Regions from separate parts of the Flavobacterium sp. AC274 genome, predicted to be linked through region 1. Evidence: riboswitches for the same ligand, from Rfam matches in the RefSeq annotation. Region 1 holds a riboswitch; the other holds the start of a gene.

Region 1 (4,454 bases):
TGAGTTCTCTATATATTTACAAGTTACACCTGCATCATATATGTAATATTTTATTTTAGTAAATCCTGCTTTAACTAATGAAATGGAATCAGGTTCTAACTCTTCTTCTAAAACTATATAGTTATTTTCTGGGTTATTCAAATCGTATTTTACTTTAAAAAACTTATTTACAAGCTTATACTCTCTACTAGAAACCTCTGATAAAATTTTTCTACCAGAGTAGAAATAATACTTTAAATGATCTCTTTTTCCTTCGCGTTCAATTCTGGTTACAAACCCAATAGTTTCGCCTTTGAATGTTTTCTTATACTCATTATATTCATTGGCATCTTTACTTGCAAGAAAAAACAACAAAAATATTATGGCAATAAGAAGAATTGGACCTATCAAATTTGTATTAATGTTAGTTTCTTTCATTTTTTTTACGCGAATACCGGCGCCACTCTCGGCTTATAACCCTTCGCTACTTCAGCAATTAATCTTATATGATCAGGAGTCGTTCCGCAACAACCGCCGATGATGTTTATTAAATTATCGTCTAAATATTCTTTAATTAAAGCCTGAGTTTGTTCCGGCGTTTCATCGTATTGTCCGAAAGCGTTTGGCAAACCTGCATTGGGATGTGCCGAAACGTTAAACTGTGTATGCTGAGATAATGTTTTTAAATACGGTTTCAACAAATCAGCTCCAAGAGCGCAATTGAAACCTACACTTAATAACGGAATATGTGATACTGAAATCAAAAATGCTTCAACCGTTTGTCCCGAAAGTGTTCTTCCTGAAGCATCGGTAATCGTTCCTGAAACCATGATTGGAATATCAAGATTACGTTCGTCTTTTACTTCTTCGATCGCAAAAAGTGCTGCTTTTGCATTTAACGTATCGAAAATGGTTTCTACCAAAAGTAAATCGCATCCGCCATCCATTAAAGCTTCTACTTGTTGCTTGTAGGCAATACGCAAATCATCAAACGTTACGGCTCTGTAACCCGGATCGTTTACATCTGGCGACATACTTGCCGTACGGTTTGTTGGCCCTATTGAACCGGCAACGAAACGTGGTTTGTCCGGATTTTTAGCGGTAAATTCATCGGCTACTTGTCTGGCAATTTTAGCCGATTCGTAGTTTAACTCGTAAACCAAATCTTCCAGGAAATAGTCGGCCATACCGATCGTAGTTCCTGAAAAAGTATTGGTCTCTACGATGTCAGCGCCGGCATCAAAATACGCGGCGTGAACATCGCGAATCGCTTGTGGTTGTGTTATGGATAGTAAATCGTTGTTTCCTTTTAACGGATGTGGAAAATCTTTGAAACGCTCTCCACGAAAATCTTCTTCGGAGAAATTATAACGCTGCAACATCGTTCCCATTGCTCCATCAAGGATTAGGATATTTTTTTTAATTGCTTCCTGAATTGTTATTGCCATGACTACTTGCCTTTTGCCACGAAGACGCTAAGACACTAAGCTTTTTTATTCTATTATTTAAAACATACCTAATAGGCTTTGAAAACCTTTTACGATACGCGTTTTGATTCACATTAATTCCAAAAACTCACTATTCATGGCTAACTAGCCCCGATTGAGCCGGTATCCTCGTAGTGAAACGGAGAGATAAAGGCGAAAGCGGGAACGATGACAGCAAAAAATGCGTCAATGATTCGCTCATGATACTGAATTCAGTAAAATAATATTGTATGGTTGTCAGGAAAAGTTGAGAAATACGTGTAATGTATTTTTGTTATCTATCTTTGATACTATGAACTAGTATAAAGTAGAATTTAGCACCTTCTTTATGATAAAGGGTTGCTAAGGTTTCATCGGGTCTATCCCTCCGCCTTTCGTGATAACTTTCAATAATTTTAAGAACAGTGCAAAGGTATGAAATAGCCTTGCGACTTGCAAGTTTTTTTTAAGTTCTAAGGAGCTAAGATTCTGAGGTTCTAAGTTTTTTTTAAAGGTGCTGAGATGCTAAGGTACTGAGGTGCTAAGTTTAAAATTCTAATTAATGTTTTTTAATAAAGCTCCAGCGGAGCATCATGTTTATAGCAAACAATTATACGTTTAATCAAAGCTCCAGCGGAGCGACATAATTTTTATAAATAATTATATGTCGCCCCGCTGGGTTTTCCCAATAGATATGCATAATTCTATAAATATTACATCCCTCCAGGATTAAAAAAAGCTCAAACTAAATAGTTTGAGCTTTCCTAATATAAAAAATCTTAGTACCTCAGTACCTTAGAACCTTAAATTAGACAATCGCTTTCACAACTGCTTTTGGCGCTTCTTTACGAGTTCCGTCGAAACCGTCTACTCCAGAAACTGTTGTATATTTTAATACGTATTTTTTACCCGGATTGATGATTGCGTATGCAGCCTGACACATTAAAGTTGCTTCATGGAAACCACAAAGAATCAATTTTAATTTTCCTGGGTATGTGTTTACGTCTCCAATAGCGAAGATTCCCGGAATATTAGTTTGATAATCTAATGCATTGTTTACTTTAATGGCATTTTTTTCGATTTCTAATCCCCAGTCTGCGATTGGTCCTAATTTTGGCGTTAATCCGAAAAGTGGAATGAAGAAATCTGTTTCGATTTTACGGTGTGCTCCGTTTTCTTCGATATCTAACGATTCAACGTGCTCAGCACCATTGATTCCGATAACTTCTGCTGGTGTAATTAATTTAATTTTTCCAGATGTTTTTAATTCCTGTACTTTTTCTACAGAATCAAGAGCTCCTCTAAATTCATTTCTTCTGTGAATTAAAGTTACTTCTGAAGCTACATTGGCCAAAAAGATACTCCAGTCTAAAGCTGAATCTCCTCCTCCGGCAATTACAACTCTTTTATCTCTGAATTTCTCCGGATTTTTGATGAAGTATTTTACTCCTTTATCTTCATAAAACTCGATATCTTCTATAAGTGGTTTACGAGGCTCAAAACTTCCTAAACCTCCAGCGATGGCGATAACCGGCGCGTGAAATTTAGTTCCTTTGTTTGAGGTTACAATAAAACTTCCGTCTTCTTGTTTTTCGATTGTTTCTGCGCGTTCTCCTAATGTATAACCTGGTTCAAACTGCTTAATTTGTTCTTGTAAGTTATCAATTAAATCTCCTGCTAAAACTTCAGGGAAACCAGGAATATCATAAATAGGCTTTTTTGGATACAATTCTGAAAGTTGTCCTCCTGCTTGTGGCAAAGCATCTAAAATATGACATTTTAATTTTAATAATCCTGCCTCGAAAACGGCAAATAAACCTGTTGGTCCTGCTCCAATTATAAGTATATCTGTTTTAATCATTATGGTGTTGTTTATAATCATTCTTAATAATACAAAGAAACGAATAATTTATTCTACTGCCAATGATTTTTGTCATTGATTTCTTTGTGAAACTTTTTACTCCTTATTTTTTAGTGAAGATGTAATTTCATTCATTCTCTTTACCTTTTCTTCAAAGTCGCCTTTTAAGGTTTTGCGATATTCATTGAGGTTTTCGACCATTTGATTGATATCTTCCGGAATTACTTCTTCGAAAAACTCCCGCAATCTTTTAGCAGTTGTTGGCGATTTTCCGTTGGTCGAAATTGCAATTTTTACATTTCCTTTCGTTACGATTCCGCCTAAATAATAGTCACATAAATCTGGCGTATCGGCAATATTGCAAATCAAATAACGCTTTCTGGATAAATCATATACTCTTTTGTTGACTTCTAAATCATCGGTACAAGCGATTACCATATGGCGTTTTTTGAGCATTTTCTTTTTAAACTTCGATTCCGTCAATTTAATTGAAGGATGACTTTCTGCTAAAACTTTAATTTCTAAATGAAAATCCGGCGCCACTACCTCAACATTTGCATTTGGGCTCGATTTTAGTAAAAAAGAGAGCTTTTCTAGTCCAACATTTCCTCCGCCCACAATCAAAACATTCAGATTGTGAAGTTTTAAGAATATCGGATATAATTCGTTCTGTTCCATTTTAATTTAATTTCATCCAATCAAAATTAGAGGATTTATTTTTAACAGTATTGTTTTTATATGCTATACGTACATCGGGTTGAAACCCGACGCTACAATATTGTTAATCCCTCTGGGATTTTATCTGACGATTTCTTTTGATAGAAATTCTTCGTAAAATCCTTTTAATTTATTGCTTTCTCTCACAACTTCTCCAAGAACGATAATTGCTGGCGAACTTAGTTTTTTCTCTTTTACAATTTCTAAAATTGAATTTACTGTTCCCACTCCCACTTTTTCATCTTTGGTTGTTCCGTTTTGGATAATTGCTACAGGCAAATCTCCTTTGTTTTCTTTTTGAAACAAATCGATAATTTGAGGCAATTTGTGCATTCCCATCAAAATAACAACTGTTGCAGATGATTGAGCTGCCAGAGCCACATCTGAAGATAATTTTCTGTCAGAAGTTGTGCCTGTGATTGCCCAGAAAC
Region 2 (4,454 bases), 5.6 Mb from region 1:
GGGTGTTTTCTCTGATAATCTGAGTTATGTTTTTAATCGATTTTCGAATGAAGAAACCACTTTTTCTTCTGTTTTAAAAGATGCCAGTTTGTTAGGATTGATGCGTTCTACTTTTAAAGAAGATTTATCCGGAAATGATACGGCAAAAAAACTGCTCATTCTGACCAGGGAAATTGGAAAGGATTTTGAACTGTCGGATATTAAAATCAATTCTATTATTAAAGAAGAACATCTAGAGAAAAACGGAATTCTTGATAAAGAAGCGATTGACCGATATTTTAAAATTTCAAAAATCACCCAGGCCGATAATCATGTTTTAAGATACGTTGGCGAATTTGATGTAGAGAAAAATACATTGGAAGTGAAATTGGTTTCAGAATCTGCAGCATCGGCAATTGGACAATTAAAAGGTTCTGATACTATTTTTGAAATCTACACACAATCATATGCCGATGTTCCAATCGTAATTCAGAGTGCTTCGGCTTGTAAACAGGCAATTTCAAGAGGAATTATAACTGACATCTTAAAAGTTGCCGAAAAAATTAAAAATAAGGAAGCAGTTTGGCTTTAAAACCAGATTAAAAAATGCTTTGAAATGTTCTTTGATAAACTGATTTGTGGAAATATTAAGGTGTAAATCAATTATTTGTAAGTTTTTACTTCTGTTTTGTGTAACAAAAGTTTTGTAAGATGTTTTTTATCAAAAAAAAGTGATTTTTTGTCGGATTTTCGTATTAATTTATTGTTTTTTATTTGCGTAATTAAAATAATATTGCCATATTTGTTAAACCCAAAAGCTACTGAATCAATGAACTTAAATGTCTATAAAATGTTTTGCGCCATTTCGGTTAAAACCGTTGGGAAGTCTTTTGCTTAAATTGTAAGAAAACAATAAAAACATATGCAAAAGCCTCCCGATAATTTTTTTGGAGGCTTTTTAATTTTATAAGAAAATGCAAGAATTTAAAATAATAAATAAATCACAGATGAATAAATCCCTACAGATGAACAAGATGTTCTCTGTCGCATTTATTTGCGTACGCGTCTGTTGATACTAAAAGAATATATGAGTTTGAAAAACTTAAACCCTTTTGGTATCCCGATCCAAAAGGGTTTTTTTATTTCATTTGGCTTCTTAACACAATAATAAACGAATAGTAAACATAATAATACACAACAAACTAAAACTTAATATCATGAGTACATTAAACTACATCGCAAAAACATTTTCAACATTGAAAAACAGAACTAAAAGAAACAATCCGCCGCCGCCAAAGAACGAATTGATCCATCCAAGGTTCGGAATAACTGAAACAGATAAAAAAGAAGAGAAAAAAGAGCCAAACTCTTTATTGTTTTTGATGTACTCAAAAGAAAATGAAACGCTTTTTATCTAAATCGAAAAGCATCATAGAATAAGGGAAAACCTGCTTAATTTTACTGGGCAAATTGTTCGGTAAATTTTTGCGTACAATAGTTTTAGTTTGAATTATGTTTAAGAAATTGAGCAATCAGTTTCGATAAAATTTGTTTGTTTAAGAAATTAGTAGTTAATTTGCACCTTTAAGTTCAAAAACGTATTGAAATGTTATAAAGAAAGGACGAGGGATTAGACCCGATGAATCCTTAGCAACCCTTCGGTAAAGCGAAGAAGGTGCTGCATTCTACCACGCCAAACGTGGAAAGATAACAACAAGAATTTTTCTAGTTTAATACTAGTTTTTTCTTTCTAATATTTCCAGATACAAATCAATAATACAACAGATTTGAAATTGGAAAATATACCAAACCCTATTAGCATACAAAATTTCACCACCGAAAATGGTGCACTTTACCGTTCTTTACCTTTAAGTTTTACCGTTTTTGGTTTGCCATTGCATAGCGCGCCTATTGTTTTGGTTAATCATGCTTTAACCGGAAATGCTCAGGTTACAGGCGAAAATGGCTGGTGGAATGACTTAATTGGCGAAGGAAAAACAATCGATACGGAAAAATATACAGTCCTTGCCTTCAACGTTCCCGGTAACGGAACTGATTCTTTCATTATAGAAAATTACCAGGATTTTACAACCAGAGATATTGCCAGAATTTTTCTTGAAGGACTTGATGCCTTAAATATAACTCAGGTTCATACTATAATTGGCGGTTCTGTTGGCGGTGGAATTGCCTGGGAAATGCTGGCATTAAAACCAAACATTACTCAAAACCTGATTCCAATTGCAACAGATTGGAAATCGACAGACTGGATGATTGCCAATTGCTTTTTACAGGAACAAATCCTGAACAATTCATCACGACCAATTGAAGATGCCAGAATTCATGCCATGTTGTGTTACAGATCTCCGGAATCATTTAAAGAAAAATTTCAACGTACGACAAACCCAAATCTTTCTGTTTTTAATATAGAAAGCTGGCTGGCACACCACGGAGACAAATTGCAAAAAAGATATCAATTGGCTTCTTATAAACTAATGAACCAATTGCTTAAAACCATAGATATAACTCGAAATAGTGAGAGTTTCGAAACCTTAATATCAAAAACAAATGCCACAATTCACATTATCGGAATTAATTCTGACTTATTTTTTACGGCAAAAGAAAACAGAGAAACTTATCAGGAATTAAAAAAGTTCAAAGACAATGTTTTTTATAACGAAATTGATTCTGTTCACGGACATGACGCTTTTTTAATCGAGTACAAACAATTAGATCATTTACTTGCCGATATTTTTAAGGCAGAAACAATAGCAAAATAAAATGAAAGTATTAAAATTTGGAGGTAAATCATTATCAAACGGAGAAGGACTTAACAAAGTTGTCTCAATTATTTCAGATAAAGTAAATCAGGGCGAACAAATTGCCGTTGTAGTTTCTGCCCGCGGAAATGCTACAGATGAATTAGAATATATTTTAAAAATTGCTGCCAAAAACGGAAATTATAAACCATTATTCGAAAACTTTAAAATCTATCAAATTTCAGATTATCCACAAGTTGATTTATCTGAAGAGTTTACCATTTTAGAAAAACTTTTTGAAGGTGTAAGCTTAATTGGCGATTATAGCAATAAAATTAAAGATCAGATTTTGTCTAAAGGCGAATTGCTTTCGGCTAAATTATTGACTTCGATTTTAAAAGAAAGAGGAATTCCGGCTAATTTTGTTGATGCAAGAGAATTGCTAAAAACCGATTCTAAATTTGGTGATGCACAGCCTTTAGAACAGCTTTCGAAGAAAAATGTTGTCAATTATTTTAAAGAACATAACGGTTCAACTGTAAACATTGTAACCGGTTTTATTGGTTCAAACAACAATAACGATACGACAACTTTAGGAAGAAACGGCAGTAATTACACCGCTTCGTTAATTGCTAATTATTTGAATGCCGAAGAATTACAAAACTTTACGCACGTTGACGGAATTTACACAGCAAATCCTGATTTGGTTGCAGATGCTAAAAAAATCGAATTCCTTTCGTTTAACGAAGCAAACGAATTAGCCAATTTTGGAGCAACAATTCTGCACGCAAAAACGATTATTCCATTATTAGAAAAAAACATTCCACTTCGTATTTTAAATACTTTCAATCACGAAAATCGCGGAACTTTAATTACTTCAGATTCTGCAAAAGAAGGAATCAAAACACTTTCAGTATTAGAGAATGTTTCTCTTGTAAATCTTGAAGGTCGCGGATTACTTGGAAAAGCCGGCGTTGATGCCCGAATTTTTAAAGTAATGGGCGATCACAACATCAGCGTAAGTATCATTTCGCAAGGTTCTTCAGAAAGAGGAATTGGTCTTGTAGTGGCAACTGATAAAGCGACAACCGCAATGGTTGAACTAGAAAAAGAGTTTGAAAACGATTTTTATTCTAAAGATGTAAACCAGATTACAGTAACAGATAATGTATCTGTAATTTCAATTATTGGTCAGGATTTGAGCACTTTCCATAAACCTTACACGGCATTAATCAAAAATAAAATTGTTCCGATATTGTTTAACAACACCGTTACGGGTAAAAACGTGAGTTTGGTGGTTAAAAAAACGGAGCTGCATAAAGCGTTAAACGTAATTCACGGAGAGATTTTTGGAGTTTCTAAAAAAATCAATATCGCGATTATAGGTCATGGTTTAGTTGGCGGAACTTTAATCAATCAGATTTTAGAATCAGCATCAGCTATTGAAAAAGAAAAAGATGTTCGATTGAATGTTTTTGCAATTGCCAATTCTAAAAAATTACTTTTAAATAAAAATGGCGTAACTTCAAGCTGGAAAACTGACATTGAAAAAGAAGGTCTTGCTTACACCATTCAGGATATTATTGCTTACGCCAATCAGCATCATTTAGAAAACCTAATTGCGATTGATAATACGGCAAGTGCTTCATTCGTAGAAAATTATATTCCGTTTATAGAAAGCAGTTTCGACTTGATTTCTTCAAATAAAGTTGCTAATAC

Evidence for each region. A riboswitch is a leader RNA that binds a small molecule or an ion and turns the genes downstream of it on or off. The one in region 1 is predicted to bind S-adenosylmethionine.
Region 2: linked by a shared signal. The riboswitch ahead of ACZZZT_RS00010 (alpha/beta fold hydrolase) and the one ahead of ACZZZT_RS25290 (homocysteine S-methyltransferase family protein) in region 1 are both predicted to bind S-adenosylmethionine.

What each region holds. Positions count from the first base shown of each region.
Region 1 is NZ_OZ409852.1:5,621,957-5,626,410, forward strand. Features, by position in the region: gene ACZZZT_RS25285 (hypothetical protein) at 1-417, opposite strand, end outside; gene ACZZZT_RS25290 (homocysteine S-methyltransferase family protein) at 423-1,427, opposite strand; SAM riboswitch class I at 1,738-1,852, opposite strand; gene ACZZZT_RS25295 (NAD(P)/FAD-dependent oxidoreductase) at 2,254-3,306, opposite strand; gene ACZZZT_RS25300 (precorrin-2 dehydrogenase/sirohydrochlorin ferrochelatase family protein) at 3,403-3,984, opposite strand; gene cobA (uroporphyrinogen-III C-methyltransferase) at 4,105-4,454, opposite strand, start outside.
Region 2 is NZ_OZ409852.1:77-4,530, reverse strand. Features, by position in the region: gene ACZZZT_RS00020 (homoserine dehydrogenase family protein) at 1-571, shown strand, start outside; gene ACZZZT_RS00015 (hypothetical protein) at 1,197-1,397, shown strand; SAM riboswitch class I at 1,586-1,693, shown strand; gene ACZZZT_RS00010 (alpha/beta fold hydrolase) at 1,773-2,756, shown strand; partial or broken gene ACZZZT_RS00005 (aspartate kinase) at 2,758-4,454, shown strand, end outside.